One region of the Micromonospora sp. NPDC049089 genome, then DNA from elsewhere that is predicted to be linked to it. Evidence: riboswitches for the same ligand, from Rfam matches in the RefSeq annotation. Region 1 holds a riboswitch; each other region holds the start of a gene.
What was found. A riboswitch is a leader RNA that binds a small molecule or an ion and turns the genes downstream of it on or off. The one in region 1 is predicted to bind cyclic di-AMP.
Positions count from the first base shown of each region.

Region 1 (7,796 bases):
GCTGCCGCTGCTGATCCTCGCGCTCTGGCCGGCACAGGAGTTGGTGCCGGAGGTGAGCCGTTGGTGGTTCACCCAGATCTTCCCGCCGGTGCGGTCGCTGGAGTTCTGGTTGGGCGCGGTGGCGGCCGAGTTGATGCGCCGAGGGCTCTGGCGCGGTCCCAAACTGACAGTGGCAAGCGGAATCTTCCTGGTCACCTGGGTGGTGGCCGCGCAGTGGATCCGCGCCGAGCTGTGGACCACGCTGCTCGCGGTCGCGTACCTGTTGGTGATCACCGCTGCCGCGGACGCGGACGTGCGGGGTCGGCGCTCGCCGTGGCGGTCCCGGCCGCTGGTCTGGCTCGGTGAGGTCTCGTTCGCCTTCTACCTGGTGCACGTGCTGGTGATGACGAGCGTGCTGCGGTGGAGCGGAACCTGGGGGATCGGCTTCGGAGGCTGGCGTGGCCCGGCCGTGGTGCTCGGTTTCCTGGCGGCGAACCTGATCCTCGCCGGGTTGCTGCACCGCTTCGTCGAAACCCCGATGATGCGCCGGCTCGCGCCGCGCCGCGCGGCCCGTCCAGCGCCCGTCCCGCGACAACGCGCGGCCGGCGACGACGACGCGCGAGACTCCGCGAGCATCGCCCGCGGCGAGGTCGACGGACCCGCTGGCGAGGTCGGTCAGGCCGGCGGTCGATCACCGTACGCCGACCTGCGCTGACGGCGTCCACCCTGGTCAAAGGGGTCGGCGCGGCGTGATCCGACACGCCCGTGGTCGATGCGCCCGGGTCGGCGCGAGGCGTAGCGTGGGGACGTGCTTCCGGTCGCGTTCACCTGTCCGCTGTGGTGGGTGGCGCGCTGGGCGACTCGGGTGCTGACCAGCCTCGCCGTCGTCGCGGCCCTGGCGCTCGGCGCAGGCCCGGCCACGGCCGCCACGTCGACGCCCGGCTCGGGGCCCACGTCGAGCGTGGTGCCGACCACTGTCGCCGGTGCCGACGCCATCGGGTCGGGGGCACACGACGCGGCCCGTCCGGCCCCGGCGAAGGCCGCCGAGGAGTCGGTCCCGACCTGGTCGGTCGACTCGCCGGTGGCGCTCCCCGGCGATCAGAACACCATCGCGGCCGGCGTGCTGCCGGCCAGGGCGGCCGAATCTGACCGGCTGCCCCTCGTCGACAGTGCGAGCGGTCGGGCTTCCCGGGCCCCACCCGGGCGCTGAGCCACCGGGACGACCGTCCCGCCGCCGCGCCCTGTCGACCCACCCGCTCCCTGACCCGCCGACCCGTGGCCCGCCGTGGCCCGCTGGTCGGCGCGGCTTTCCATCGCACTGCTCTCTCCCCGAGGTGCCGACCATGGAGACCGTCGTCTTCTACCAGTTCGTGACCGAGGTGCCGCGGGCCGCCGCCATCTGGTCGACGCTGTTCCTGCTGACCCTGGGCCTGCTCACCGTGCTGGCCGCCCGCCCCGAACGGGCCCGGCCGACCGGCGACCCGGTCCCGGCCGGGCCCACCGCCCAGGAGTTGGCCGCCGCCGAGGCCGTCGACAGGCGCCGCTACGCCGAGGAGGTGGCCGTTGCCGCGGCCCGCGCGGCCACCACCGCCAAGCGGCGGCGTGCCGCCTGGCTGACCGCTCAGGAACAGCTGGAGCAGGCCTGGATCGGGTACGACGAGGCGGACGCCGCCGCGCGTCGCTTCGCTGGCGCGGGGGCACTGCCCACCCCGCAGACCCCGCACACCCCCGCCGAGTACGCCGCCCGGGAACGCTATCTGCACCGGGCGGCGATGGCGGCGTACTGGCGGGGCGACCTGACCATGGCGCAGCTCGGCGACGTGTTCGGGCACCGGCGCGGCTGGGATCCCCGGCGACACCCGGTCGAGCAGGAGGTGCTGATCAGCCGGGTGATCCGGGATGCGCGGTCGACCGATTACCAGGTGGCCGCCGACCGTGAGCGGGTCGCCTGGCGCGACGCGGAATTGGCCGCCGAGTCGGCTCGTGCCCTCGCCGAGGAGGCGTACGCGGCGGCGGCCCGGCTCCGCCCGACCCTGGTCCCCGCGCGCCGCACGGTCGCCGGGGCGTTGCGTCCCGCCGTCGTGGCACTGTGGCGCCCGGCCCGGGTGGGTTGAGCCCAATCCGTTATGTGAGGCCGGTCACCCGATCGAGAAATCGGACGTCCGACGCGATCGACGGGATTGTTCCCACGATTGTGGCCGCGTTCTTTGCGGCCTGTCCGGTTGTCGCCCGTAGGCGTCGCCGTAACTGGTTGTCCCATCGAGTCACATCATCGGCATTACGCGCAGAAATTGTGGCGCCAATTGGGGTTTACGCAGGTGAACCTGGCTTGGCAGGGCGTTGAGACGCCAGTAGTGTCGTCCCGTCCGGTGCGGTAACCGATCGCAAGACGCGACGCCGCATCGACCCGCTTAATCGTGATCAACGAACCGGGGACCCACCAGTAAGTCCGGGGTGAATCCGCGAGCCACGGCCCGCGGTAGGGCGTCTTCCCGCCCGAATCCGTCAGCTAACCCGGTAGGCGGTGTCGGAAGGAGTCCCATCCTCGTGCAGCACCTTTCCACCCCTCGGTTGTTCCCTCGCCTCCACGGCGCGGCGGTGCACCCGCTCATTCGTCGCGTGACGGTGAGCTGACCCCCGGGTCATCGCCTTTCCCGCCCGGCCGATCCGGGCGTTCCCCTGAGCGGTTCACACCCGCGGACCACTGTCCGCGCGCTGGCGCCTGCCCGGATACCGGTCCGGCCCCGGTGTGCCGCTCTCCCCCCGATCCGTGGAGGACCCCGTGAAGCACACCCTGCAGCGCCAGCTCCGTCGCCTCGCCACCGAGCGCCCGTACCAGATCGTCGCCGCCTCCGCCGCAGCCCTCGCGATCGCCACCACCACCGGCGCCCTGCTCACCACTGCCGACGACGCCCCGGCCGGCCAGCGCACCGCGACCACCGTCGCCGAGATGCGCAGCGACGTCGCCGCCTCCCGCAGTGAGGCTCGGGACGCGTCCCCCTCGGCCAGCGCCGCGCCGACCACGGCCGCCCCGGCCACCAGCGCCGCGTCGCCCGCCGCCAAGGCCAAGAGCAACCCCGACCTCACCCGTAAGCCGACGCCGCCGAAGCCCCCCGCGACGAAGGTGCTCGACTACGACTACGAGGCGCAGAACACCTACTACAACTGCGGCCCGGCGGCCACCCGGAACGCGCTCAGCGCCGCCGGCATCGACCGCACCCAGGAAGAGCTCGGCGCCGAACTGGGCACCACCGAGATGGGAACCAACTCGGCCGAGGACACCACCCGGGTGCTCAACGCCGAGGTGAAGGGCTCCCCGTACCGGACCCGGATGTTCCCCGGCACGCCCAGCCCGGCCCAGATGGACCGGCTCCAGGCCGACGTGGTGAAGGCCGTCACCGACGGCCGGGGCGTGGTGGCCAACGTCGTCGGGGACGCCGTCGACACCGACGGCGGGTGGCACTCCTACGGCGGTGGGCACTACATCGCCGTGGTGGGCTACAAGGACAACGGTCGCACCGTGCGGATCGCCGACTCGGCGAACCCGGCCGACCCGTCGTACTGGATCACCACGATCGACCTGGCCAACTGGATCACCAGCCGGGGCTACTCCGCCTGACCCGGGCACCTGACCGCCGCGGGCGCCGTCTCCCACAAGGGGCCGGCGCCCGCGGCGTTTGTCCGCCCGGCCCGCCATCGACGGCCCTCGTACCCGACCGTGAACCGTGGGAGACTGCGGCCGTGGTGGATGAAACGGGTGGTCACACCGGCCGCGGGCCGGTCCTGCTGCTGCTGCACGGGATGGGAACGACCGGGGACGTGTGGTTGCCCTGGGCCCCGTACCTTGAGCAGCACTGGCCCGGGCGGTGGCTGGCACCGGACCTCGCCGGCCACGGCTGGGCGTCGCCGCTGCCGTCGTACTCCTTCGCGGGCTTCGCTCAGCAGATCGCGCGGGCCCTCGTCCCCGACGACCGGCTGGTCGTGCTCGGGCACTCGCTGGGTGGGGTGGTCGGCCTGGCGCTGGCCGCCCGCGACGCCGGAACGCCGGTGGACGCCGTGGTCGGGCTGGGCATCAAGGCACTCTGGTCACCCGCCGAGCTGACCCGCGCCGCCGAGCTCGCCGCCCGACCGGTGAGCTGGTTCGCCACCCGCACCGAGGCGGCTCGCCGCTACCTGCGGGTCGCCGGGCTCACCGGTCTGGTCCCGCCGGACCACCCGGTGGTGGAAGCCGGGCTGCGCCAGGTCGACGGCCGGTGGCGCCTCGCCATGGACCCGGCCGCCTTCGCCGTCGGCGAGCCCGATCTGGCCGCGCTGCTGGCGGCGACCGACGTGCCGGTGGTGCTGGCGCGCGGGGAGAACGACCCGATGGTCACCGACGAACAGCTCAAGGAGTACGGCGTACCGGTCGCCACGCTGCCCGGTCTCGGACACAACGCGCACGTGGAGGACCCGGCGGCGGTGCTGGCGCTGCTGGATCCTTACCGCTGAGCGGCTATGCCGGTGCGGTCGCGGTGAGCGCCTCGGCCGGTGCCAGCTCCCGGCGGGCGGCGGCCAGGAACGCCTCGGCGTACGACTCGGCCGGGAAGTCACCCAGGTAGCGGCGGCGGGTGGCCCAGCGGGCCTCGGCCAGCGGGTCGGTGTCCAGCAGTGCGGTCAGCACGTCGTCCACGTTGGACATGTCCCGACGCAGCACGTAACCCGACCCGGCCAGCGGGAACCGCTCCACGAACCGGTCGCCCTCGTCGCCCATGTCGGTGACCGCGTACGGCTTGCCGGAGTAGAGGAAGTCCGAGATCACTCCGGACACGTCGGAGACCAGCGCGTCGGCGGAGTTGACGCACTCGGTCAGGCTCAGCTCCCGAGCCGCCGCGCCGACCACGTGCTGGCGGCCGGTGCGGGCCCGGTCGGCGACGAGCAGTTCGGTCAGGCGGCCCAGTTGCCGGGCCGATGCCGGGTTCTGCGTGGTGTACGGGTGGGCTCGCAGGATCACCGTCGCGCCGCGTTCCAACAGTCGACGCAGCAGGCTTTCGGCCACCGGTAGCGAGCAGTAGTCGGCGTCGGCGTGGTGCCCGGTCCAGGTCGGCGTGTAGAGCACCGTCGGGTGCGCCAACCCTCTTGCGGGCTCCGGGCGCACCTCGATCGACTCGACCTGTGGACGACCCACCACCACGAACTTGTCGGCCGGGATCTGCACTCCGGCGCGGGCGTACCTGTCGATCGCCGCCTGCCCGGCCACGAAGATCCGGTCGAAGATCCCCGACACCGGGTTGGCGCTCGGCGCCTTGTCGCTGTCGCCGTGGTGCAGCTGGATGTGGGTGAGCTGGGTGAAGCGGACGCAGTGGCTGTTCTTCGCACCGTGGTTGACGTAGAACGCCGCCCGTAGGCTCGGCACCAACGCCTGGTCCATCGCCCCCAGGGTGGGGCAGTAGACCACCGGCGCGTCGGTGGCCGCCGCGATCGGGGCCAGGAACTCCGGCTCACGCAGCACGACCAGGAACGGTCGGCCGATCCGTTGCAGGTACGGCAGCCACATGGTGACCTGGTATTCCGAGCCCGGAGGCGCGGAGAAGTAGAGCAGGAACTCCGGCTGGTGCCGGCGCAGCGCGGCGGCCACCGGCCCGCCACCGGCGCGTGGCCTAAACCGTCGCCGGGCCAGGTCCAGCGCGACCGCACCGGCGCCCGCCCCGACCAGCAGGCTGGCGGCCAGGGCCACACCGGCCGGCAGGGCGAGCGCGGCGGCGAGCGCCAGGGCGGCGAGCAGCCCGAGCAGGGCCGTGCCGAGCCGGTCGGCGATCAGCGGCGTCCAGGCGCGTACCGGCAGGTTGGCCGTCCGGATCTCCAGACCGCCGGCGGTGCGCAGCGGCCCCACCAGCAGCACCAGACCCAGCAGGACCAGCCCGGTGGCGACCAGCGCGAGGTTGAGCCCGTCGTCCAGCCGCCGGGAGTAACCGACCAGGATCGCCGCGGCGATCAACGCGGTCTCCGCCACCAGGTCGGCGCCGGGCCGGATCCGCTGCTCGGCGGCCGAGGCGGCCAGCGCGGCGACTGCCAACGCCAGCCCCCAGCCGGTGGCGCCGGTCAAAGCCAGCACGACGAAGGCCAGCACGGCCAACCCGGTGGTCAGGCACCGGGCGGCCAGCTTTCGGACCAGGTCGCCGCGCATGTCGCTCCGTTCGTGGTTCCGCAGCCGTCGGCGTCAGTTGGCGGACGTCGCGCCGGCCGGTGCCTCGACCCGACCCGGCCCGGACTGCGCCGGCACGCTCGGCGTGGGCCCGTCACCGGGTGCCCGGCGTACGTCGATCACCTGACCGGTCAGGTCGGAGATCAGCACGTCCAGCGACGACTGGGCGACGGCCTCAGCGGCGAGCAGGGTGTGCTCCGGCTCCTCGCCGAAGGCCCGCGTCCGCATCGGGGTGGCGGTGCGCTCCGGGTTGATGCAGTTGACGCGGACGCCCATGTCGGCCCACTCGTCGGCGAGCGCCTGGGTGAGGTTGACCAGGGCGGCCTTGGTGGCCGAGTAGAGCGCGTAGCGGGCCCGGCCCCGGGTGTAGGAGCTGGAGGTGTAGAGCAGCAACTGGCCCTTGGTCTGCTGGAGGTACGGGAGGGCCTGGCGGGCGATGGTCACCGGGCCGACGAAGTTGACCTGGAGCAGCCGGTCCATGGTCTCCTCGTCCATCTCGGCGAGGGCGCCCTTCTCCAGGATGCCGGCGGTGACCACCACGTGGTCGATCCGGCCGGTGGCCTGGAAGGCGGTCGTCAGCGCGGCCTCGACGTCCTCGGCCCGCTCCACGTGAGTGCCCGTGCTGGAACGGCTGAACGGGAAGACCTGGGCGCCGTAGCGACGGGCCAGCTCGGTCAACTCGTGGCCGATGCCGTAGCTGCCGCCGAACACCACGATGGTCCGGCCGGTCAGCTCCTCGCTGTAGCTGCGGTGGTCGGTCAGCCGGGGGGCCTGCGCGGCGGCGAGCTGGAAGAGCTTGTCCGCGAGGTGCACGTCGACCGGGTGGGTGACCTTGATGTTCTCGTCCGAACCGTCGATCACCTTGATCGGGGTGCCGGGAAGGTAGCGCAGCACCACGCCGCAGTCGTCGGTGGCGGCGAAGTCCGGGTCGTCCTCGGCGATCTGGTACGCCGCCCGGATCGTGGGGGAGCGGAACGCCTGCGGGGTCTGACCACGGCGCAGCCGGGAGCGCACCGGGATGTCGGTGATGCAGTCGTTCTCGTCGACCTGGATGATCGTGTCCGCGGAGGGGATGGCCACGTCCACGGCGTCGTAGCTCCAGAGCGCGTTGACGCACTCGCGCACGATCCGGCCGCTGAGCAGCGGGCGTACCGCGTCGTGGAAGAGGATGTTGCAGTCTTCCGGGCCGACCGCGTCCAGGGCGATCCGGGTGGTGGCGTTGCGGGTGTCACCGCCCTCGATCACCTTGGTGACCTTGCGCAGGCCGGCCTTCTCGACGATCTGCTGGGCGTCCTCGACGTGGCCGGTGGCCATCAGCACGATGATCTCGTCGATCTCCGGTGCCGCCTCGAAGACCGTCAGGGTGTGCTCGATGATCGGCTTACCGGCGATCTTCAGCAGCTGCTTCGGGATGCCGAGGCCCAGCCGGGTCCCGGTGCCGCCGGCCAGAACCACCGCCACTGTCCGCGAGGGCCGCCACGGCGTCGGGGTTCCCGCTTCGGCGTCCGGGCCAGGGGTCTGGTCCTGCGTCATTGCCGGATCCTCACTCTCAGATGCGTTAACGGAAGGTTCCGCCCGAGCGGCGACGGAATGAACCTTAACGCGCGGACCGCGTCGCCCCAACGCGGGCGACGCG
Region 1 is NZ_JBEZEH010000059.1:4,897-12,692, reverse strand. It holds gene AB0B48_RS12950 (acyltransferase) at 1-694, shown strand, start outside; gene AB0B48_RS12945 (hypothetical protein) at 788-1,189, shown strand; gene AB0B48_RS12940 (hypothetical protein) at 1,323-2,093, shown strand; cyclic di-AMP (ydaO/yuaA leader) riboswitch at 2,378-2,518, shown strand; gene AB0B48_RS12935 (C39 family peptidase) at 2,750-3,598, shown strand; gene AB0B48_RS12930 (alpha/beta fold hydrolase) at 3,721-4,467, shown strand; gene AB0B48_RS12925 (CDP-glycerol glycerophosphotransferase family protein) at 4,472-6,142, opposite strand; gene AB0B48_RS12920 (bifunctional cytidylyltransferase/SDR family oxidoreductase) at 6,176-7,693, opposite strand.

Region 2 (7,796 bases), on a different contig from region 1:
TCACGCAGATCGCGCCGAAGGTCTGGTCGAAGATCGCCTCCAACGGCACCCGGGAGTCGATGCAGCCCAGCACCACCGCGTACGGCTGCTGGTCGCCGGAGGCCGCGGCGGCTGCCGTGACGTCGTGTCCGTGCACCGGCTGGCCGCTGACGAACCGCCGATTGCCGGCGAGCAGGTCGGCCAGGGCGGCGCGGGGCGTACCGCCGGCCTGCCGCCCCTGCCCCGACGTCGCACCCATGGGCGCTCCCGACGACCCCATGCCGTCCAGCTTGGCCCGCCGCCGTCCGGCACGGGCGAGGTCGGGAATGTTCGCCACGGCGCGATTGGCGTGGTGTCATGGCGGGTAGCCGGTGTTACCGCCGGGTATCCCGGTGCTGGTGATACTGGGCGGCCCTGGGGAGGTGGCGATGCCGGAGCGGTTCGAGGTCGGCCTGCCAGACGGTGTACGGCTCAACGTCGAGGCGACGGGTCCGACGGACGCCCAGGTCACCGCCATCCTGCTGCACGGCTGGACGCTGGACGGGCGCGCCTGGCACCGGCAGGTCGAGGCGCTCACCGCGCCGCAGTTCGGCGATGCGGTGCGGGTGGTCGCCTACGACGCGCGGGGGCACGGCCGGTCCAGCTGCATGGCGCTGCCCACGGCCACCCTGGCCCAGTTGGGTGACGACCTGGCCGCGGTCATCGACGCGGTCGCGCCGACCGGCCCGGTGGTGCTGGTCGGGCACTCGATGGGCGGCATGACGATCATGGAGTACGCCCACCGCCACCCCGCGCACTTCGCCGCCCGTACCGCCGGCCTGGTCTTCGTCTCGACCACCGCCGAGGGGCACACGCACACCGTCTACGGGCTCTCGCCGCGGATCGCCCGGTTGATCCGGCTGGCCGAGACGACCGGCGCCGGTGTGCTGGCCCGGTGTGGCTCGTGGCGTGCTCCCCGGGCACTGCTGAACGCGCTGCGACCGAGCATCCGGTGGATGCTCTTCGGTGACCGCTGCGAGCCGGCCGACATCCGCCTGGTGACGTCGGCGGTGGCCCGGGCCTCGCTGCGTTCGATCGGCGGGTTCCGCGCCTCCATCGGCACCCAGCACCGCCTGGACACCCTCGCCGCGTTGGCCCACCTGCCGGCCGCCGCCCTGGTCGGCGACCGGGACCGGCTGACCCCACCGCCGTGCGCCGAGTCGATCGCGGCGGCTCTGCCGGCCACCGAGCTGACCGTCTGCCCAGGTGCCGGGCACATGCTGATGATGGAACGCCCGGACGAGGTGAACGCCGCGCTCACCGGCGTCGTACGACGGGTGATCGCCGAATCGCCGCCGGCCCACCTCGGCGCGTCGCCGACGGCTCACCTCGGCGCGTCGCCGACGGCTCACCGTGGCGCGGCCCCCGCCGAGACGGGTGCCTGAGCACGTTCGCGCACCTCGGGCGCGGCGGGTCGGGTCCGGGGCCGTACCCTTCTGCGGTTGGCCCGCGCGGTTTCCACCGCCTGCCGGCGACCTCTGAAGGAGCGTGCGTTGACCGACCAGACCGGCCTGGAGCAGGAGATCGCCGTCGAGCAACGACACCTGGACCGGGTGTACGCCCGACTGGCCGAGCTGCGGCAGTCGGCCGTCCGCGCCGAGCGTGACGGCTACCGGATGGCCCGGGTGGGCACGCACGGCGCCCTGGTCGAGCGCGACGCGATGGTCTTCCACGCCGCGCAGCGGCGGCACACCCTGGACGCCGAGCACGAGGGGCTGGTCTTCGGCCGACTGGACCTGCGCGACCGTCAGGTGCTGCACGTCGGGCGACTGGGGATCCGCGACGAGAACGCCGTCACGCTTGTCGTCGACTGGCGCGCGCCGGCCGCCGCCGCCTTCTACCAGGCCACCCCGGCGCAGCCGCTGGACGTGGTGCGGCGCCGCACCATCCAGTCCCGCGCCGAGCGGGTCACCCGGATCGAGGACGACCTGCTGGACCCGACGGCCGCCCCGGAGGGGATGACCATCGTCGGTGACGGCGCGTTGCTGGCCACCCTGTCCAAGGCCACCGGCCGGGGCATGCGCGACATCGTGGCGACCATCCAGCGGGAGCAGGACGAGGCGATCCGCTCGCCCGGTTCCGGGGTGACGATCGTCGCGGGCGGCCCCGGCACCGGCAAGACCGCTGTCGCCCTGCACCGGGCCGCGTTCCTGCTCTACTCCGACCGCAGCCGCTACGCCGGCGGCGGCATCCTGGTGGTCGGCCCGTCGTCGGTGTTCGTCGAGTACATCGGCTCCGTGCTTCCGTCGCTCGGTGAGGACACCGCGACCCTGCACTCGCTGGGCACCCTCTTCCCGGGGATGACAGCCACCCGCCCCGACCCGCCCGAGGTGGCGGCGGTGAAGGGCTCGCTGCGGATGCGCCGGGTGCTGGAGCGGGCGGCCCGCGACGCGGTGCCGGGCGGCCCGGGTGAGCTACGGCTGCTCTACCGGGGCACACTGCTGCGGTTGGACCGGGTCGCGCTGGACCGGATCCGGGACCGTGCGCTGCAACGCGGCGCACGGCGCAACGAGGTGCGCCGGGCCGGTTTCGACGGTGTGTTCGCCGCGCTCTGGGCGCAGGCCCGTGAGCTGAGCAGCGGTCGGCTGCCGGAGCAACCGGCCTTCGAGGCGGAGATCGCCGAGCGGTCGGAGTTCCGGGAGTTCCTCAAGGCGTGGTGGCCTCGGCTGCACCCCCGGCACGTGCTCGGCTGGCTGGCGCAGCCGGACCGCCTGCGCCGGTACGCCGGGGGGATCCTCTCCTCGGCGGAGATCCGGCTGCTCAACGCCGCGTACCGGAACCTGGACTCGACCGGGCTGACCATCGCCGACGTGGCACTGCTTGACGAGCTGGACGCGCTGCTCGGCAAGCCCGCGCAGCCGGCCCGCGCACGACGCGACCCGTTCCAGCTCGCCGGCGGCGTCCGCGAGCTGAGCACCCTCGGTGAACGGCAACGGGCCGCCCGCGCGGCGGCCCGGGAGCGCCCCGAGGACTACCGGGACTACGCGCACGTGGTGGTGGACGAGGCACAGGACGTCTCACCGATGCAGTGGCGGATGATCGGTCGACGCGGCCGACTGGCCTCCTGGACCGTGGTGGGCGACCCCGCGCAGACCGCGTGGACCGGCGATCCGGAGGAGCTGACCCGGGCCCGCGACCAGGCGCTGGGCCGGCGTAAGCGACACGACTTCACGCTCACCACCAACTACCGCAACTCGGCGGAGATCTTCGCGGTGGCGGCGGCGGAGATCCGGCGGCTCTACCCGGACCTGCCGCTGCCGACCGCCGTCCGCTCCACCGGGGTCGAGCCGGTGGAGCTGGTGGTGCCCGCGACGGGCTTGGAGACCGCGACCGTGGAGGCCGCCGCCGGCCTGCTGGCCGAGGTGGAGGGCACGGTCGGGGTGATCACGCCGGTCCCCCGCCGGGACGAGGTCGCCGGTTGGCTGGGCGCGCTCGGCGCACCCAGGTTGCAGGTGGTGACCAGCCTGGAGGCCAAGGGCATGGAGTACGACGGGGTGGTGCTGGTCGCCCCGAGCGAGATCCGGGCGGATCCGGGCGCCGGGGTGCGCACCCTGTACGTGGCGCTCTCCCGGGCCACCCAGCGGCTCACCACCATCGACCCGACCAGCTGACGTGTGCGGACTGCCGCCGACGGAACGCCCTGCCCGTACACTTGCACACATAGCGATGTGAGCATACATTTGACCGGGTCCCGACCAGCGGCGGAAGGTGGTTCTCGTGGGCGCAGGTCATGACCACCACCATGGGTCCGTCGCCAATGCCGCACACCAGCACCGAGGTCGACTCTGGGCGGCCTTCGGATTGCTCGCCACCCTGATGGTGGTCGAAGCGGTGGTCGCACTGCACACCGGCTCGCTCGCCCTGCTCTCCGACGCCGGGCACATGTTCACCGACGTGCTCGGCATCGGGATGGCGCTCGCCGCCATCACGGCGACCCGGCGGGCCACCGGCGACCCGCAGCGCACCTTCGGGCTCTACCGGCTCGAGGTGCTCGCCGCGCTGGCCAACGCCGTCCTGCTCTCCGGCGTCGCGATCTACGTGGTGGTCGAGGCGATCCGCCGCTTCGGTGACCCGCATGAGGTCATCGCCGGCCCGATGCTCGCGGTGGCCGTGCTCGGCCTGCTCGCGAACATCGCCGCGTTCGCGCTGCTGCGCGCCGGAGCCCGGGAGAGCATCAACCTCCAGGGCGCCTACCTGGAGGTGCTCGGTGACCTGCTCGGCTCGGTCGGCGTCATCGGCGCGGCGCTGCTCATCACCGTCACCGACTGGTGGTGGGCCGACCCTCTGGTCGCGGTCGCCATCGGCGTGTTCATCCTGCCGCGCACCTGGCGGCTGGCCCGCGCCGCTATCCGCATCCTGGTGCAGGCCGCCCCGGAGCACCTCCAGGTGACCGCCGTGCACGACCGGCTCGCCGCCGTCCCCGGTGTCGTCGAGGTGCACGACCTGCACGTCTGGACGCTCACCTCGGGCATGGAGGTGGCCTCCGCCCACCTGACCATGGCACCGGGCGCGGAGGTCGGCGCGGTGCTCACCGCGGCACGTACGGCCCTGCACGACGACTTCCGCATCGAACACGCGACATTGCAGATCGAGCCCGGCGCCGCTTCTGGAGCCTGCGGCTCCATCGAATGGTGACCGGTTCGTCGATTTCCGTGGTGACGTACGCACCGTCCGTCACATCGGCTGCAGCGGCCCCACCCGCACCGGTAGGCTCGGTCCCGGCCGTCACCAGGCGGCGCCCTCCCGGCGCCGGTGGCGGTCGCCGCCTAATCGCCCAACTGGGCGAACCGGGGAACCATGTTCCTGGGGTGTATCCGCGTCAGCGGTAGGGATCTTCCGTCCCGAACCCGTCAGCTAACCCGGTCGGCGGCTGACGGAAGGACATGCGCAGTGGCACCAGCACGACCACCCGCCGCCCGACTGGCGGCCCTGATCGTCGCGATGTTCGCCCTCGGCGTCGCGCTTCCGGCCGGCACCGCCTCGGCCGCTCCCCCGACCGGCCTGCGAGCCGCCGCACCCGACTCCGACGAGGAGGGCGGCACCCCGGCGTTGCGAGCCCAGCTCGATGCGGCCAGCAAGGGCTACCTGGACGCGAAGCGCGCCCTGGACACGTCAGTGCAACGGCAGAAGCAGCTCGGCACCCAGTTGAAGACCATCGAGGTCGAGATCGACCAGCGCAACGGCAAGGTCGGCGAGATCGCCGAGGTCGCCTACCGCACCGGCCGGCTGGGTGCGGTGTCGGCGCTGCTCAACAGCAACACCCCGGAAGGCTTCATGGACCGGGCGGCCGCGCTGGACGCGGTGGCGGCCAACGAGGACCGGGTGCTGCGCGACCTGCTGGACACCAAGGACAAGGCCAACCGCACCCGGGTCGCCCTGGACGGCGAGATCAACGAACAGCGCAAGCAGGTCGCGGTGATGGCCAAGCGCAAGGAGCAGGCCGAACGGGCCCTGAGTGTGGCCACCACGCCCAAGCCGCAGACCACCGCCGACGCCGGCTCCAACCGGGGCACCTCCAGCGCCAACGCGAAGGCCGCACCGCGCAACTCCGACGGCTCCTGGCCCTCCGAGTCGTGCAGCGTCAACGACCCCACGCCGGCCAACGGCTGCATCACCCCGCGCACCCTGCACGCGCTCAACCAGGCCAAGGCCGCGGGATTCACCCGGTACGTCTCGTGCCACCGCCCCAGCGGCTCGGGTGAACACCCGAAGGGCCGGGCCTGCGACTTCGCGGCGCAGAAGAACGGCTTCGGCGGCGACGCCACCGGCGGCGACAAGACGTACGGCAACAACCTGGCCGCGTACTTCATCCGCAACGCGGACCGGCTCGCCGTGCTCTACGTGATCTGGTACAGGCAGATCTGGCTGCCCAGCAGCGGGTGGAAGTCGTACAGCGGGGCGGGCGGCGACCCGTCCAGCGACCACACCAACCACGTACACCTGTCGGTCTACTGACCGACGCGTCGTGATGCCTGTGAGCCACTGGATGGCTCACAGGCATCACGTGCGTCAGGGGCCGGGCTACGTCACCGGGCGTACCCCTGATGTCGTCGCTCGTCGGACGACCCGGCGGTGGCCGGCGGGCAGCATCGCGGTATGCCTCGGATCCGACCCACCACCCGCAAGGCGCTGCTCACCCTGCACCTCGTCACCTCGCTGGGCTGGCTCGGCGCCGACCTGGTGCTGCTCACCCTCGGCGTCGCCGTGCAGCGGGGCGCCGATCCGGCGGTGGTCTATCCGGTCACGGCTCTGGTCGGCACGGTGCTGTTCGCGCCGCTGAGCGTCCTGGTGTGGTTGATCGGAGTCGCCAGCTCGCTGCTCACCCCGTGGGGCCTGCTGCGCCACCGGTGGGTGCTGGTCAAGCTCGTGATCACCACGGTGATGGTCGGGCTGGTGCTGTTCCTGCTCACCCCGAATCTGCGTCACGCCGGAGCGGTCGGCGCCGCCCTGCCCGCCCGCGATCGCGCCGACCTGGTCATCGCGCCGGCGGTGTCGACCAGCCTGATGGTCATCGCGACAGTGCTCTCCACCTACAAGCCGTGGGGCCGACGTCCCACCACCCGCCCGACCCGCAAGAGCGCGCCAACCCCGATCTAACGCGCCCGCCCCGCCCTACGCGCCCGCGATCTTGCACTTACTACGCCGACATATGGGTTCCATCCCACCGATATCGACAGCTGAAACTGCAAGATCGGCGCGCCAGGGGCGCGGCACGGGGTCGGCCACGGGTCGGGACGCGGGTTAGGGGTTAGAGGGCGGGGTGTTGTTGGTGCGGTCCAGGGCGGCGCCCAGCCGGGTGGCCAGGGCGAGGTGAGCGGCTTGGGCCTGGCGGAACGCGTAGCGGAACAGGGGCCTCGGCGCGGTCAGGGTGATCTCGACGTCGACGCGGGTCAGGCCGTCCGGCTCGGCGCGTAGACGGGTGTGGTTACGCACAGTGGTGGCCGGCCACTGGCGGGCCACCATGACGATCTCGTCGGCCTCGCTGATCAGCACGTCCGCGTGGTAGGTGGTCCGGAAGCGCAGCGGACCGGCCGCCAACCGGTCGTTGATCGTGTAGCTGGCCTGCGCGCCGGGCCGGGGCGGTACCCGGCGAACCCGCACGATCAGCGGATGCAGCTCGCCCTGCCGGGTCAGGTCGCTGAGCAACGCTGCTGCCTCGGCGGGTGAGCACCGCGCCTGGACGGTGTAGCTGAAGGTATCGCTGCTGAGCACACCGTCTCCCGCCGTCGTCTGGTCGCCCGATCGTCCCGTACCGATGTCTGGCTGGCAACGCCCCAGGGACCCTCAGCGCCGGGCCGGACCGGGCCGATGCGACGACCTGCCACCACCTGCGCCATTAAGGTCGGTTAGTACGAAATCTTCCGAAGGTGCCGGAGGGCGGCCAGCATGAACGGCGACGACCGATGAGTGGGCACGTGATGGTCTTCGCGCCCACCCCACAGCTGACGGTGATGGTGGACCAGCCCAACGACCACCCCGAGCTTCATCTGCACTTCGGCGGGCAGGGCGTCTGGCAGGCCCGGATGGTGCTCTCCCTCGGAGTCCACGTGGTGCTCTGCGCCGCCCTCGGCGGTGAGATCGGCCAGGTGCTGGAGCCACTGCTGGTCAGCGAGGGTGCGGACCTCAAGGTGGTGGTCCGTGACTCCGGCAGCGGCGGGTACGTGCACGATCGCCGCGACGGCTCCCGGCAGGAGATCGCCGACGTGCCCGGACAGCCGCTGAGCCGGCACGAGATCGACGAGCTGTACAACCTTGCCCTCGGCGAGGGCTTGCGGGCC
Region 2 is NZ_JBEZEH010000073.1:2,764-10,559, reverse strand. It holds gene AB0B48_RS14980 (carbonic anhydrase) at 1-238, opposite strand, end outside; gene AB0B48_RS14975 (alpha/beta hydrolase) at 408-1,403, shown strand; gene AB0B48_RS14970 (AAA family ATPase) at 1,512-3,629, shown strand; gene AB0B48_RS14965 (cation diffusion facilitator family transporter) at 3,736-4,653, shown strand; cyclic di-AMP (ydaO/yuaA leader) riboswitch at 4,772-4,903, shown strand; gene AB0B48_RS14960 (hypothetical protein) at 4,960-5,973, shown strand; gene AB0B48_RS14955 (hypothetical protein) at 6,115-6,615, shown strand; gene AB0B48_RS14950 (SRPBCC family protein) at 6,760-7,230, opposite strand; gene AB0B48_RS14945 (PfkB family carbohydrate kinase) at 7,422-7,796, shown strand, end outside.
Region 2: another riboswitch for cyclic di-AMP. It lies ahead of AB0B48_RS14960 (hypothetical protein); the one in region 1 lies ahead of AB0B48_RS12935 (C39 family peptidase).

Region 3 (7,796 bases), on a different contig from region 1:
CTGGGGTGGCTGCCTGGAAGTCATCCAGTGGATCCTGACGGCGGGACGCTTCCCGTTCCCCCCGGAGGTCCTGCACGGCGGGGTGCTGATCATCGAGACGTCGGAGGAGCTTCTCCCCGCCCCTGAGGTCGGCTGGATCGTCCGATCACTGGGTGAACGCGGTCTCCTCAGCGCCGTCGACGCGGTCCTGGTCGCCCGTCCGCCGGTCTCCGACCACACCCGTCGACCCCCGGCCGCAGATCGGGCGCGACTTCGCGAGCAGCAGCGCGACACGGTCGTCGACGTGGTGACCCGCTACAACCCCGAGGCGGTCGTCTGCGTCGGCGTGCCGTTCGGCCACACCAAGCCACAATGGATTCTTCCGCACGGCGGTCAGGTCACCGTCGATGGCGTGGAACGCCGGATCTTCGCCGACTACCGGTAGAGGCCGTTCGGCAACGGGGCCTACGCCCGCCGCACCGAGCGACCGTCCTTCCTGGCTGCCCGAATGCGGTCCCGAGACTGAGAACGGGCGCTCACACACCACGCCTCCTATTGCCCGCCCGACCTCTGGTGGGTGCGGGCCGCACGGCGGGTGGTGAATCCAGTGGACCGGCACCGACCGTGGCGGAAAGCTGTGGGGATGGAACCGACACAGACGGCGATCATCGTGCCAATACCCGAGGCCGAGGAGGCGGTGGGCCCCTTCCGGGCATCGCTCGACCCGGCCGCCGGGTGGGGGGTGCCAGCGCACGTGACCGTCCTCTACCCGTTCCTGCCCCCGCAGCAGATCGACGAGCAGGTCTTGGCCGTACTGCGCGAGACCATTGCCGGGATCCCGCGGTTCGACGTCGCACTGACGGACGTCGGCTGGTTCGGTGACACGGTCGTCTGGCTTGCTCCACAGCCAGCTCGCCCGTTCCGGGAACTCACTTCGGCCGTGTGGCAGCAGTTTCCCGAGGCGCCCCCCTATGCCGGGGCGCACAGCGATGTGGTGCCGCACCTGACCATCGGTCACGACGCCGCCAAGGCCACGCTGAGCCACGCCGCAGAAACAATCTCCACGCACCTGCCGATCAACGCGGCCATCGACAGAGTCAGGCTCATCGCCGGAACACCGGACATCAGCCCCTGGCGCACCGTCTGCGAGTTCCCGCTGGGCGCCACACCACCTGCGCCGGCTGGACCGTTACCGTCCTTGACGTGAACTCGGCGGAATTCTGGAAGTTCCTGGAGCGGTCAGCCGAGGAGACGACCGACCCGGCCCGAAGACTGGACTGGTTGGCATACCGGCTCAACCGCGTTTCACTGGAGCACATCGCGGACTTCCAGGTCCACCTAGAGGCTGCGCGTCGCCCGATCGATACCTACGCCATGTGGGGCGCAGCCAACCAGATCATGGACGGCCTGTGCAGCAGCGACTCGTTCTGGTACTTCCAACCATGGCTCATCGGCCAGGGGCAGCGCTGGTGGCAGCACGTCGCCCAAAACCCCGACAACCTCGCCGACCTGCCCGCTGTGCGTGCGCTCGCCGGCCGCAGTCTCTGGGAACGGGCCGACGCGGAGTGGCCGCACTGGGAAGAACTCGCCTACGTGGCATCCCGCGCCTACGACCGCATCACCGGGCGTGAAGACAGCCTCCATGAAGCGCTGGACGCCCGGGGCCACCGCGCGTACTTCGATCCAGCCCCAATCGATGAGCCCTGGGACAGCGACAGCCTCGCCGAGATCGAACAACGCCTGCCGCGCCTCATGCGCTTGTTCCCCCGCCAGCACTACGTGAAGCCCTGACCTGCGGTGCGGGGAGTCAGAGAGCGGATCTCCTCGTCGGGCAAGCGTGGCTGATGGTCCGTGGATGGCCCGCCGGACGCAGTTGGCCTGAGCAACATCAAAAGCCCTGGCTGGGACTGTTGTCCTGACCAGGGCTTCTGCACGTGGAGCGGGTGACGGGAATCGAACCCGCACTGTCAGCTTGGGAAGCTGATGTTCTGCCATTGAACTACACCCGCAAGCGGCACCACTGTACCCGAGTCATCGAGCCCATGCACCCAGGCACCCCCGGTGACCGCAGGTGTCCGACCGTGCCGCCCGGGTCGGCGGGGTTGATCCACTCGGCTTCCTGAAAGTCGGGGCATCCGCAGCGCCGGGATACCGCGGTTTCGCCGAAGTCGAGTGGATCATGCGGGAGTGGCGGCTCGCCGGGTGTGGCGGGCGTACGCATCGGTGCCGGCTCCGTCACGACGGAGCCGGCACCGATGATCTTCCGGTCGTGTGGTCAGGCGGCCGTGCACTGCACGTCACGGCTGAGGAGGGTCGGGCGCGTCTGCGGGACGGCGATGGGCGCTGCCACCGCCGACTGGGCGTTTGGGTCGAGCCAGACCCGAACGGCCGGCCGGCTCGGCCCGAGACCCGGAATGCCCGCGATGTGCTGCTCGCGGCGGGTGAGCATGGCCACGTCGACGGTGAACTCGAAGAGCCGCCAGTCGACCTGCGGCTCGGCCCGGGCGCTCTGCGCCAGCTGCGCCACCCGGATCGGATCGGTCACCGGGCGGGCGTGACCCGCCACGTACGCCTCGTCGTCGCTCTCCTCCGCAGGGAACGAGTGCAGCGCGTAACGGCCGTCACGTTCGAGGTCGCGGCGCTTGGGCGAGTCGATGATGAAGCAGAACAGCCCCTCGGCGGTGATGACCGGTGAGACCGGATGGACGCGGGGCCCGCCGTCGGCACGGACCGTGGCCAGATAGCCGAAGCCCGGCCCGTACTGCTGAAGGAGAACGCGGATCCCGTCGGCGAGTCGGGGCTCGTCGGCGGCGAATTCGGACCAGGAAGCCATGTGGGCATTCTATCGAACAAATGTACGAGTAGCGACCTCGACGCGCTGGTCCGGCACCGAATCCGGCCACTTCCGGCAACGCGGCTATGGTGGTCCGATGCTGCTCTCCGACCGTGACCTGGTCTCCGAGATCAAGGCCGGCACGCTGGGCTTGGAGCCGTTCGAGCCCACCCTGGTCCAACCCTCCAGCATCGACGTCCGACTCGACCGGCTGTTCCGGGTCTTCAACAACCACCTCTACACCCACATCGATCCGGCCATGCAGCAGGACGACCTGACCTCGGCGGTCGAGGTCCCCGACGGCGAGCCGTTCGTGCTGCACCCGGGGGAGTTCGTGCTCGCCTCGACGCTCGAGGTCATCTCGCTGGGTGACCAGCTCGCCGGCCGACTGGAGGGCAAGAGCTCCCTGGGCCGGCTCGGGCTGCTCACGCACTCCACCGCCGGTTTCATCGACCCGGGCTTCTCCGGCCACGTGACGCTGGAACTCTCGAACGTGGCGAACCTGCCGATCACCCTCTGGCCGGGCATGAAGATCGGGCAGCTCTGCATCTTCCGGCTCTCCTCGCCAGCCGAGCACCCGTACGGCTCGGTGGTCTACGGCTCGCGCTACCAGGGCCAGCGGGGGCCGACACCCAGCCGCGCCTGGCAGCACTGGCGCACCTGGCCCACCCGCTAGGACCAGAACGACGAGGGCCCGCCGCGAGGAGATCGCGACGGGCCCTTCGGTCACACTGGGTCAGCCTGGACGGCCGTAGCTGTGGATCGGGCCGTCGTCGACCTTCTTCATCTTGACCGGTTGACCAGCCTGCGAGGCGTGCACCACCCAGCCGCCGCCGACGTACATGCCGACGTGGTGGATGTCGCTGTAGTAGAAGACCAGGTCGCCGGGGCGCAGGTCACCCTTGCTGACGTTCTTGGTGACCCGGCTCTGCGCGGCGGCGTTGTGCGGCAGCGACACGCCGGCCTTCGCCCAGGCGGCCAGCATGAGCCCGGAGCAGTCGTACGAGTTCGGACCCTCGGCACCCCAGACGTAGGGCTTGCCGATCTGCGCGCAGGCGAACTTGACCGCGGTGCCCGCGGCACCGCCGGGGTAGCTACCCGGGCAGGGCGCCGGGCGCAGCGGACCGCCGCCGCCGCTGCCGTACACCTTCAGGCGCAGCTTCTGCAGGCGGTCGATCTCGTCGTTGATCTGCTTCTTCTTCGCCGCCAGCTGGGCTTCCGTGCGGGTCAGCTGGGCCACCATCTCGTCCAGTGGCGCCTTCTGCGCGGCCAGTTGGTCGCGCAGGTCGGCCACCTGGCGTACGTCCTTCTGCTGGTCGTGCGCGAAGCGGTCCAGCATTTCGAGCTGGCCGACCACCTCGCTGGGCGACCGGCTGCCCAGCATCGCGTTGACGGTCGAGACGTTCTCACCCATGTAGGCGCGTACGGCAAGGGCGCTGACCTTGTCCATCGCGGCGTCGACCTGGCGCTCGAGCGGAGTGATCCGGGCGGCCAGCGCGTCTGCCTGCTTGCGCTTCGCGGCGAGGTCGATGCGGGTGGCGTTGTGCCGTTCGATGACCGGTTCGAGCTTGTTCCAGTCGGCGTCGATCTGGCGCTCGATCTCGGCGACGGAGGGGTCGGCGTGGGCCGCCGTGGCACTACCGGTCAGAACGACGGCGACGCCGGCCAGCGCGGCGAGTGCGGTGGTTAAGCGGGACCAGCGTGGGCGCGGCACTATCGACGCCGGGCCGGCTGATGCCGACCGCTCGGACGACGGCCGCGGGGCATGGAGTGCCACCGGGGTTCCGTACTCCTTCTTCCTGACCGCCTACCGGGTTAGCTGACGGGTTCGGGCGGGAAGTCGGCGCCCTACCGCAGTGGCTGCGGATTCACCCCGAGGGACCTGGGTCCCCGGTTCGCTCGGAAACGACTCGGCGGTGTCGGTCCGTTACCGCCCGGGGTGGGCGGAGCTGCTGTCGGGCCGACAAATGACCAGAGTAGAGACGCCCGTTACCGATCCGCAACCCGTGCGGCCGTGACACTCCGTACGGATTGGACGAGGTCACTGACCGTGTGTGAAGAATTCTTTCCGTGCACGTCGATAGATGGAAAGGTATTGACGCGAGCTCCCGGACGGCGCGATGGTGATTTGACCTCACTCCGCGAGAATCTAGGGGGTTCGATGCACCATCCAACCCTGTCGACCGGCTGGCGCGCACTGCTCGCCGCCACCGTGGTCGCCGCCGCGACCACGGTGCCACTCTCCGTCGGCCCGGCCGCCGCCGCGCCCACCACCGACCGCCAACAGCAGTACGCCGACGCGGCCACCGAGTACGGCGTACCGGCCGTCGTGCTGCTCGGCGTCTCCTACCTGGAGTCCCGTTGGGACACCAACGCCGGCACACCGAGCACCAGTGGCGGCTACGGCCCGATGCACCTGACCGACGCGCGGCACGTGGCCGCCCTACCCGGACGCGGTCACCACGACGCCGGAGCCGAGGACCCACGCGGTGACGACTCCCGGCCGGCCCGGGTGCCCGCGCCCCGACCGGTCGAGGCGCCCGCCCCGTCCACCGCCGCGTTGCAGACCGTCGACGCCGCCGCCGCGCTGACTGGTGCCGCCCCCGAGGCACTGCGTACCGACGCGGGCCTCAACATCCGGGGTGGGGCGGCGCTGCTGAGCGCGTACCAGAGGGATCTGGGCGCGCCGGTCGGCGCGGGCACCGACCCGGCGGCCTGGTACGGCGCGGTGGCCCGCTACTCGGGCGCGGACAGCGCCGACGCCGCGGCGGCCTTCGCCGACGAGGTCTTCACCACCATCGGCGCGGGCGAAGCCCGGGTGACCGACGACGGCCAGCGGATCACCCTGCCGGCCCGCGCAGTGCGGCCCGAACGGTCCTGGCTGGACCGGCTGGGCCTGCGCCGGCTGGCCCGCCCGGACGGGGTGGAATGCCCCCGCACCATCTCCTGCGAATGGATCCCGGCGCCCTACGAGGCGTTCGACGACGGGGACTACGGCAACCACGACCTCTCCGACCGGCCCGCGCGGCAGAAGATCGAGTACATCGTCATCCACGACACCGAGGCGAGTTGGGCCACCACCCTGCAACTCGTCCAGGACCCAACCTACGTGAGCTGGCACTACTCGCTGCGCTCGGTCGACGGGCACATCGCCCAGCACGTCAAGACGAAGGACGTCGGCTGGCACGCCGGCAACTGGTACGTCAACGCGAAGTCGATCGGGTTGGAACACGAGGGCTTCGCGGCGCAGGGCACCTGGTACACCGAGGCGATGTACCGGACCTCGGCGAAGCTCGTCCGGCACCTGGCGCTGCGGCTGGGCATCCCACTGGACCGCCAGCACATCATCGGCCACGACAACGTGCCCGGCACCATCCCCTCGACAGTGCGGGGAATGCACTGGGATCCGGGCCCCTACTGGGACTGGACGCACTACTTCGACCTGCTGCACGCCCCCCGACTGGACACCGGCACCCCGGCCACCGGGCTGGTCCGGATCGACCCGGACTACACCACCAACCAGCCGGCGTTCACCGACTGCGTCACGGTGGGCGTGCCCTGCGCTCCGCGCGGTTCCTCGTCGGTGGTGCTGCGCAGCGCGCCGTCCGCTGACGCGCCGCTGGTCAACGACATCGCGCTCCGCCCGGACGGCAGCCCGAACACGATGGCGGTGTCGGACCACGGGGCCAGGGCGTCAGCCGGGCAGACGTATGCGCTGGCCGGCCGGCAGGGCGACTGGACGGCGATCTGGTACCTCGGGCAGCGGGCCTGGTTCCACAACCCGTCGTCCGCGCCGACCGCCAGTTGGACCGTCGGAGTCGTGGCGACACCGAAGCCCGGAAGAGCCACCGTTCCGGTCTACGGACGGGCGTACCCGGAGCAGTCCGCGTACCCGGACGGGGTGCCCTACCAGGCGATCACGCCGCTCCAGTACACGCTGGCCGCCGGGCAGCGGTACTCCGTCGGCGCGGTGCTGGCCGGCGAGTACTACCGGGCCAGCACGTTCGACGGCTCCTCACCCGGTGACTGGACGGTCATTCGCGGCAAGAACCGGTACGCGCAGATCCAGTTCGGCCACCGGATCATGTACGTCGACCTCGCCGACGTGCAGCTGTTGCCCTCCCCGGTGGGGGCACCCCGCTGAGAACCACGACGGCCCCCGGTCGGTGACCGGGGGCCGTCGTGTCGCGCTGGGGCCTGTGTCAAAGTCCTCGGTCGAGCCGAGGCGGAGTCCAGGCGGCGATCCGGCAAGGCGGAGATTGGCCCGGATACCGGTGTTGTATCCGGGCCAATCTCCAACGCGGCCGGTCGTCGCCTGGGCCCGCCGCAGGCCGGCCAGGGGCTTTGACACAGGCCCTGGGTGGATCAGCCAGGTCTGCGGAACCCGGCGACGGGCATGGTGGTGATGCTGGACACCTGCACCGGTTTGCCGGCGCGTGGCGCGTGCACCATCTGGTTGTTACCCAGATACAGCCCGACATGACTCAAGCCGGAGAAGAAGAACACCAGGTCACCGGGGCGGGCGTCGGCGCGCGAGATGGCCTTGCCCTCGTTCCACTGGTCACCGGTGTGGTGCGTCAGGTAGATCCCGGCCGCCTTGTAGGCGTACTGGGTCAGCCCCGAGCAGTCGAACGAGTTCGGCCCGGTGGCACCCCAGACGTACGGCTTGCCGACCTTGCCGCAGGCGGTCTTGATCGCGGTGCGGGCCGCCGCACTGAACACGCCGTTGATGGTCGGGCAGGCCGCCGTCTTGACGGTGGTCTTGGGCATCGACGCCTCGAGCTGCTTGATCTCGGCGTCGATCTGCTTCTTCTTGGCCGCCAGATCGTTCTGCTGCTTGGTCTGGGTGACGATCAGCGCGTCCAGCTTCTGCTTCTCGCCGTCGTACTTGGCCCGCACGGCCAGCACGCCCTCGACCTCCTTGCGCTCCTGCGAAGCGAGCCGGTCGAGGATGGTGAGCTGCTCGGTGAGCGTGTCCGGCTTG
Region 3 is NZ_JBEZEH010000067.1:3,002-10,797, reverse strand. It holds gene AB0B48_RS14075 (LD-carboxypeptidase) at 1-424, shown strand, start outside; gene AB0B48_RS14070 (2'-5' RNA ligase family protein) at 623-1,186, shown strand; gene AB0B48_RS14065 (DUF4240 domain-containing protein) at 1,183-1,770, shown strand; tRNA gene AB0B48_RS14060 (tRNA-Gly) at 1,915-1,988, opposite strand; gene AB0B48_RS14055 (pyridoxamine 5'-phosphate oxidase family protein) at 2,255-2,812, opposite strand; gene dcd (dCTP deaminase) at 2,910-3,488, shown strand; gene AB0B48_RS14045 (NlpC/P60 family protein) at 3,549-4,589, opposite strand; cyclic di-AMP (ydaO/yuaA leader) riboswitch at 4,603-4,738, opposite strand; gene AB0B48_RS14040 (peptidoglycan recognition family protein) at 4,974-6,956, shown strand; gene AB0B48_RS14035 (NlpC/P60 family protein) at 7,178-7,796, opposite strand, start outside.
Region 3: another riboswitch for cyclic di-AMP. It lies ahead of AB0B48_RS14045 (NlpC/P60 family protein); the one in region 1 lies ahead of AB0B48_RS12935 (C39 family peptidase).

Region 4 (7,796 bases), on a different contig from region 1:
GGTGTCGCCTGTCACCGTGCTCGCCATCGTGTGACCGCCCTTTCGGATGTCCGTCTGCCCTCGCGAGAGTCTGGTCCGCCCCGCCCCGGGAAGGTTGCCCAGGGTGTGGCCGGAGTCAACGTATGAAATCTAAATCACGCATACCTTGACGCATCTTACGGTGCGTGTGACGGTGGAGCACGAGCCAGCGCCCGCCGCCCGCCCGGCGGAAAGCCGGTTTGACCAGGTCAGATGCGTCGAGACGAGGTGCGGGATGAGTCATACCGGGAGCTCCGGCGGTCAGCCGGGTCCGCAGCGGACCACCGACGGGGCCACCGCGCTCAGTGAGCCGACCCGGGCGTACGCCGAACTGGTCGCCGGCAACCGGCGTTTCGTCGATGGCGCCCCACGCCACCCCAACCAGGATGCCGGGCACCGGGCCGCGGTGGCCGACGGGCAACACCCGTTCGCGGTGATCGTCGGCTGCTCCGACTCGCGACTGGCTGCCGAGATCATCTTCGACCGGGGCCTGGGCGACCTGTTCGTGGTTCGCACCGCCGGGCACACCGCCGGCCCCGAGGTGCTCGGCAGCGTCGAGTACGCGGTGACAGTGCTCGGCACCCCGCTGGTGGTGGTGCTCGGTCACGACTCCTGCGGTGCGGTGCAGGCCGCCCGGGAGTCCGCCGCGACCGGTACCGCGCCGAGTGGCCATCTGCGCGCCGTGGTCGACGCCGTGCTGCCCAGCCTGCGCCGGGCCGCGGCCGAGGGGGTGGACGACATCGACGGCATCGTCGACATCCACATCGCACAGACCGTCGAGACGCTGCTCGGGCAGTCGCCCGTGCTGGCCGACGAGGTGGCGCGGGGGCGGTGCGCGGTGGTGGGCGTGTCCTACCGACTGGCAGCCGGAGCGGTACGCCAGGTGGCCGCCGTGCCGGCCGGCTTCACGACCCCGGCCGAATCGACCGACCCGGCCGCGCCTGCCACCGTCTGACGCGACGAGGGCCGCTCCGCGTCACGCGGAACGGCCCTCGACGGAGATCGGGCGGGTCAGAGCAGCGACATGTGAACGTGGTCGGTGTGGTTCGACGGCCCGCTGTACGAACTCCAGCCGGTGGCCGGGAACCAGATCTGCCGGTTCCAGATCACGTAGTAGATGCCGAGCCGGTCGGCGTTACGGATGAGGAACGCGGCGACGTTGTTGCCGTACGTCCTGGTGTCGTTGTTGTGCCACGGGGAGAACCCGCTCTTCTGTAGCGACCAGTCGCAGGCGCGGCCCTTCGGGTGCTCCCACGGCCCGCCGGGGCGGTAGCAGCCGACGAACCGGTTGAAGCCGGCCGCCTTGACCTCCTTGTACGCGTGCAGCGTGCGCGGCGTGATGCAGCCGGAGGTGGTGGGGTCGTTCTCGCTGCACGACTGGGCCTTCCAGTCCCCGTCGGCCGTGCGACCCGGGCCGATCTTCGCGACCTTGGAGGTGGCATCCACCAGGCCGCCGGTGAAACCCTTGCCGCCGACGAGGGAGAGCGCCTTGTCGGCCTCGCTCTTGCGCTTCGCCATCAGGGCGGTCTGCTTCTGCTGCTCGCGCACCTCGGTGTCGAGGGCCAGCTTGGCCTGCTCGGCGCGGGACTTCACCTCGTTGACCTCGGAGAGCTTCTTCTCGTTGACCATGTTGATCTCGTCGAGCAGCCCGGCGCGCTGGACGAACGAGTCGGGCGCGTCGCTCTCCAGCAGCATCGCGACCGCGCCGATCCGGCCGGTCCGGTACGCCTGGGCGGCGATCTGCCCGACCTGCGGGGCCAACGCGTCCAGTTCGGCCTTGGCCCGGTTGACCTCCGCCGCCAACTCGCTCTGCCGCTTCTTGGACTTGTCCAGCTTGGACTTCGCGGCGGAGTAGTCACGGTTGGCCTGCTCGATGACGTCGTTGAGCAGCTTGGGCTCGCCGTCCTCCTCGTGCCCGGACGGTGTGGGGTTCGTCGGGGCGGCGTGCGCCGGGAACGGCCCGGCGAACACGGTCAGTGCGGCGATCACGGCCACCACGGGTGTCAACCAGCGGCGTAGGGGTGCCGTCACAATGTTCCCTTCCGTCGACCGCCGACCGGGTTAGCTGACGGGTTCGGGGCGGAAGTGGCCCCTACCGCTGATGCGGATTCACCCCAGGTACCTGGGTCCCCGGCTCGCCGGTTGGCGATTGGGCGGTGGCACCGCAGGCGCCGCTTCGCGCCTTCATCGGTAACCGGCAGCGAGGTTACCCGAGAGTCGACCGGCTGAGCTACGCCTGGATGCCGACCAAAAGCGTCATTTCGCCATAGCGTTGAGTGACCAGTGACGGGGTTCTCAGGGTGGATGCCCGATCTGGTCACGCTGAGGAGTGTCACCATGCCGTATCCGTGCTCCTGTTCGACTTCGGCCACCGGTCGGTGGCCTCGGGTGGGGGTGCGGTCCGCGTCCGGTCCGGTTCGTCGGAGCCGGCCGTTCGCGGTGAGCTGAGTGCGGCCAGTGCCTCGCTGCGGTCCGGCTGGGGCCGGGGCGCGGGAGCGTCGGTGGGCGCTGAGGCGTCGGTGAGCGCTGAGGCGTCGGCGCGCCCGGCGGCGGTGACCACCGCGGCCAGCCCGGTGGTCAGTGGTACGGCGGCGATCAGACCGAGGGTGGCGACCGCGCTGCGGACGATCTCCTGCGCGAGGAACTCACTGGTGAGGATCTGCCCGATCGGCCGCGAGTCGGCAGTGAGCAGGAGCAGCAGGGGCAGTGAGGCACCCGCGTACGCCAGCACGATGGTGTTGACAGTGGAGGCGATGTGCGCGCGACCGACCCGGGTGGCGGCACGGTAGAGCTGCAACCGGGTCAGCCCGGGGTTGGCGTTCGCCAGTTCGGTGACGGTGGCCGCCTGGGTGACCGTCACGTCGTCGAGCACCCCGAGTGACCCGATGATGATTCCGGCGAGCAGCAGTCCGTGCAGGTCCACGTCGCCCTGGAACATCGACAGGGTGGTGGCGTCCTCGCTGCCGAAGCCGGTGAGGTGGGTCGCGGCCGTGGCGATGGTGGCGAGCACGCCGGTCAGGACCAGGCTGCCCAGGGTGCCGAGCACCGCGACCGAGGTCTGTGCGGTGACCCCGTGGGTCAGATAGAGCACCACGAACATGATCAGGGCCGCGCCGACCACCGCCACCAGCAGCGGTGACCTGCCGGCGCTGATGCCCGGCAGCACGAAGGTGAGCAGGATGGCGAAGCTGGCGGCCAGCCCGGCGAGCGCGGCCAGACCTCGCCACCGACCGAACGCGACGATCGCGGCCGCGAAGATCACCGCCAGCCACACCATCGGGGTGCCGCGTTGGTGCTCGGCGATGTTCCAGTTGCTGGTGGTGGGATCGGTCGGGTCGGCCAGCTCGACCAGGACGACCTCGTCGCCGACCTCGACCCGGGGTGCGCCGGGCCCGTCGGGCACCGGAGTCCGTACCTGCTGGCCGGCGGTCGGCCCGTCGTCCACCCGCACGTCGACAGTGCCGCACCGCCCATCGCCGACCCTCGGTGTGCCCTCGGGGACCGACGGCGCCGGCGGGCACGGCTCGCTCACCACCCGGGTGACAGTGCCGGGGTAGCGCGGCACGTCCGCACCACCATCGGTCTGCGGTGACCCGCCGCGCGGCCAGAGCAGCACCGCGGCCAGCACGGTGGCGACGAAGAGGGGTACCACAGTCACGACGAGGATCCGTCGCACCCGAGGCGGGGCGGACGGAGCGGGGTGAGTGTGGTCGGCGGCCAAGGTGAGACTCCCAACGATCCGGTGCGGGATACGGGTCAGCGGGCCGGGCGGTTCACCGTTGCGGTGGAAACGCGGCGGACGGCGGGGCGGATCGCTGCCTGACGACCGCTTGATCACGGACGGTCAGTGCTCGGCCCGGTCGGCTGGGGGCACCGCCACGACGTGGCGGCGCCGGTGCCCGACTGTGCAGCGGCATTCGGAGGGCCATCGGGGGAGATGCTAGCCAGCCCATCCGGGGGTTGCAGGTCGTGGCGGAGTGTCGGGCGGCCGAACCGCTCGCGCGGCGGTCTCCGGGGCGGCATGTTGGAGCCATGCCCGCTCCGTCACCGCCCGACCCCGACCGACCGCGACACGCCGAACCCGTGCCGCACGACAAGCATTCCGGGCACGACAAGCACGCCGGGCACGACAAGCACGCCGGACACGACAAGCACGCCGGACACGATCCGGCGATGTTTCGCCGTCGGTTCTGGGTCTGCCTGGTATTGACCATCCCGGTGGTGCTGACGAGTCATCTCGTGTCGGGTCGGCTGGGCCTGAGCGGGGACGTCGTCCCCGGTCAGGGCTGGGTGGGCCCGGTGCTCGGCTCGGTGGTGTTCTGGTGGGGCGGTTGGCCGTTCCTGGTCGGTGCGGTCCGAGAGGTCCGGGACCGGGCGCCCGGAATGATGCTGCTGGTCGCGATGGCGATCACCGTCGCGTACGCCGCGTCCCTGGCGACCAGCGTCGGCGTCTTCGACCTGGACTTCTGGTGGGAGTTGGCCGCGCTGGTCACCATCATGCTGCTCGGGCACTGGCAGGAGATGAAGGCCATCGGACAGGCCCGGGGAGCGCTCGCGGCGCTGGCCGCGCTGTTGCCGGACGAGGCCGAACGGGTGGCGGCGGACGGGCGGGTCGAGGCCGTGCCGGTGACCGGTCTGCGGATCGGCGACGTGGTGCTGGTCCGGCCGGGGGGTCGGGTGCCGGCGGACGGCCGTGTCGTCGAGGGCGGCGCCGAGCTGGACGAGTCGATGATCACGGGGGAGTCGCGGCCGGTCGCCCGGTCGACTGGCGACCGGGTGGTGGCCGGCACCGTCGCCACCGACTCGGCGATCCGGGTGCGCGTCGAGGCGTTGGGTGAGCAGACCGCCCTCGCCGGCATCCAGCGGATGGTCGCGCAGGCCCAGGCCTCCGGTGGACGGGCCCAACTGTTGGCCGACCGGTTCGCCGCCGCGCTGTTCTACCTGGCCACCGGCACCGCCGTGCTGACCGTGCTGGTCTGGACCGCGCTCGGTCAGCCCGACGAGGCGGTGGTCCGTGCGGTCACCGTCCTGGTGATCGCCTGCCCGCACGCGCTGGGTCTCGCCATCCCGCTGGTCGTCGCGCTCTCCACCGCGCTCGCCGCACGGTCCGGGATTCTGGTCAAGGACCGGCTGGCCCTGGAGCGGATGCGGACCGTCGGCGCGGTGCTCTTCGACAAGACCGGCACGCTGACCCGGGGCGAGCACGGGGTGACCGACCTGGCGACGGCGTCCGGCGTCGAGCGGAGCGAGGTGCTGCGCATCGCGGCCGGTGTCGAGTCGGAGAGCGAACATCCGTTGGCCCGGGCGATAGTGGCGGCGGCCGGCCGCGGCGGCCCGGCCCGGGCAGCCGACTTCCGGTCGCTGCCGGGCCGCGGTGTGAAGGCGACAATCGACGGTACGGAGTACGCGGTGGGCGGGCCGGCGCTGCTGCGCGAGCTGGGCGTTTCGCTCCCGGCGGAGCTGGAGGCCGCGACCGGGCGGTGGTCGGCGCGGGGTGCCGCGGTGTTGCACCTGGTGCGGCTGCCCGACGCCGTGCTCGGTGCGTTCGCGTTGACCGACGAGGTGCGTCCGGAGGCCCGGCGCGCTGTCGACGAGTTGCGTGCCGAGGGTGTCCGAACCATCGCCATGATCACCGGTGATGCCCGGCCGGTGGCCGAGGCGGTCGCCGCCGATCTCGGCTTCCGGCCCGGCGTCGACGAGGTCTTCGCCGAGGTGCTGCCGGCGGAGAAGGACGATCGGGTGGCCGAGCTCCAGCGGCGGGGGTTGGTGGTGGCGATGGTCGGTGACGGGGTGAACGACGCGCCGGCGCTGGCCCGGGCGGACGTGGGCATCGCGATCGGCGCGGGCACCGATGTGGCCATCGAGTCCGCCGGGGTGGTGCTGGCATCCTCGGACCCGCGCGGGGTGGGGGCCGTGGTTCGGCTGTCCCGGGCGTCGTACCGGAAGATGCGACAGAACCTGGCCTGGGCGGCCGGCTACAACGTGGTGGCGCTGCCGCTGGCCGCCGGGGTGCTGGCCTGGGCGGGTGTGGCGTTGAGCCCGGCGGTGGCCGCGGTGCTGATGTCGGCGTCGACGATCGTGGTGGCGCTCAACGCTCAGTTGCTGCGCCGGGTCCGTCTCGATCCCGCGCCGGAGTGAGCGCGGTCAGCCGCGCTTCATGAGCCGGCCGACCGCCGCCATCATCTCGGTGGCCATCTCGTCGGCCCGACCCTCAGCGGCGCCCTCGTGCATGCAGTGCCGGGCGTGCCCGTCGAGCAGCCCGAGAGCCACCTTGTCGAGGGCGGCCTGGATGGCGGAGATCTGGGTGAGCACGTCGATGCAGTAGCGGTCGTCGTCGACCATCTTCTCGATGCCCCGGACCTGCCCCTCGACGCGGCGGAGCCGCGCTAGCAGCTGGTCCTTGCTGGCGGTGTATCCGCGGATCGGGGTGGGTGCGGTCATGCCGACCAGGATAGCGTACCCCCAGGGGGTATGGTACGGTCGGTTCTGATGAGATACCCCCACCGGGTACCGGTACCACGAAGGAGACGATCCAATGGTCGACACGACGTACCAGGTGCAGGGCATGACCTGCGGGCACTGCGTCAGCGCGGTGAGCGCCGAGGTCGGCGCCATCGCGGGTGTGCGTGACGTCCAGGTCGACCTCGCCGCCGGCCGGGTCACCGTCAGCAGCGACCAGCCGCTGGACACCGCGGTCGTCCGGGCCGCCGTCGACGAGGCCGGTTACGACCTCGTCGACGCGTGATCGGCGGGCCGACGTGCGTACCGTGACGAAACTGGCCGGCTTCGCCGTCGGCCTGGCGGCGGTCTTCGGCGCCGCCTACGGGATCGGCCGGGTCGTCGACCCCGCCCCGGTCGCCGAGAGCCGGCACGACGATGCCGCCGCCACCCCGACGGCGGACGAGCGGGGCGGGACGGGCGATCGGCTGCCCGGCGGGTTGCTCGTCTCCGAACGTGGCTACACCCTCGAACCGGTCGACGCCCCGGCCGACGAGTTCGCCTTCCGGATCACCGGCCCGGACGGTCGCCCGGTCACCCGGTACGACGTGGCGCACGACAAGCAGATGCACCTGATCGTCGCCCGTCGGGACCTCTCCGGCTTCCGCCACGTCCACCCCGAGCTGGCCGCGGACGGCACCTGGCGGGTCGACACCCCGCTGGCCGGTCCCGGACAGTGGCGGGCGTTCGCCGACTTCGCCCCGACCGGGGGCGAGCCGCTGACCCTGGGCGTGGACGTGACAGTCTCCGGCGAGCTGACCGAACGGCCGTTGCCCGCCCCGACGACCAGCACCACTGTCGACGGCTACACGGTCACCCTGACCGGTGCGCCGCAGCCCGGTCGGACGTCGTCGCTGACAGTGACCGTCAGCCGGGACGGGCAGCCGGTCACCGACCTGGAGCCCTACCTGGGCGCGTACGGGCACCTGGTGGCACTGCGTCGGGGTGATCTGGCCTACCTGCACGTGCACCCGGACGGGACGCCCGGCGACGGGCGCACCCGGCCCGGTCCGGCCGTCACCTTCCTCGCCGAGGTGCCCTCGGTCGGCAGCTACCGGCTCTACCTCGACTTCCAGCACGGCGGGAGGGTGCACACCGCCGAGTTCACAGTGGTCGCCGGCGCTGCCCCGACCGGAGACGCCCCCGAACCGAGCGGCCCCGCACCGACCGGCGGGGCCGACCACGGCACCCCCGGGCACGGACATGACTGACGGGACCAGACGATGACCACCACCAGCAGACCGCTGCCCGAGGCGCCGAACCGGATCGAACTGGCGATC
Region 4 is NZ_JBEZEH010000058.1:3,359-11,154, reverse strand. It holds gene AB0B48_RS12795 (MarR family winged helix-turn-helix transcriptional regulator) at 1-27, opposite strand, end outside; gene AB0B48_RS12790 (carbonic anhydrase) at 254-973, shown strand; gene AB0B48_RS12785 (hypothetical protein) at 1,030-2,049, opposite strand; cyclic di-AMP (ydaO/yuaA leader) riboswitch at 2,054-2,184, opposite strand; gene AB0B48_RS12780 (YibE/F family protein) at 2,351-3,739, opposite strand; gene AB0B48_RS12775 (heavy metal translocating P-type ATPase) at 4,192-6,156, shown strand; gene AB0B48_RS12770 (metal-sensitive transcriptional regulator) at 6,163-6,459, opposite strand; gene AB0B48_RS12765 (copper ion binding protein) at 6,554-6,763, shown strand; gene AB0B48_RS12760 (hypothetical protein) at 6,777-7,727, shown strand; gene AB0B48_RS12755 (heavy metal translocating P-type ATPase) at 7,740-7,796, shown strand, end outside.
Region 4: another riboswitch for cyclic di-AMP. It lies ahead of AB0B48_RS12785 (hypothetical protein); the one in region 1 lies ahead of AB0B48_RS12935 (C39 family peptidase).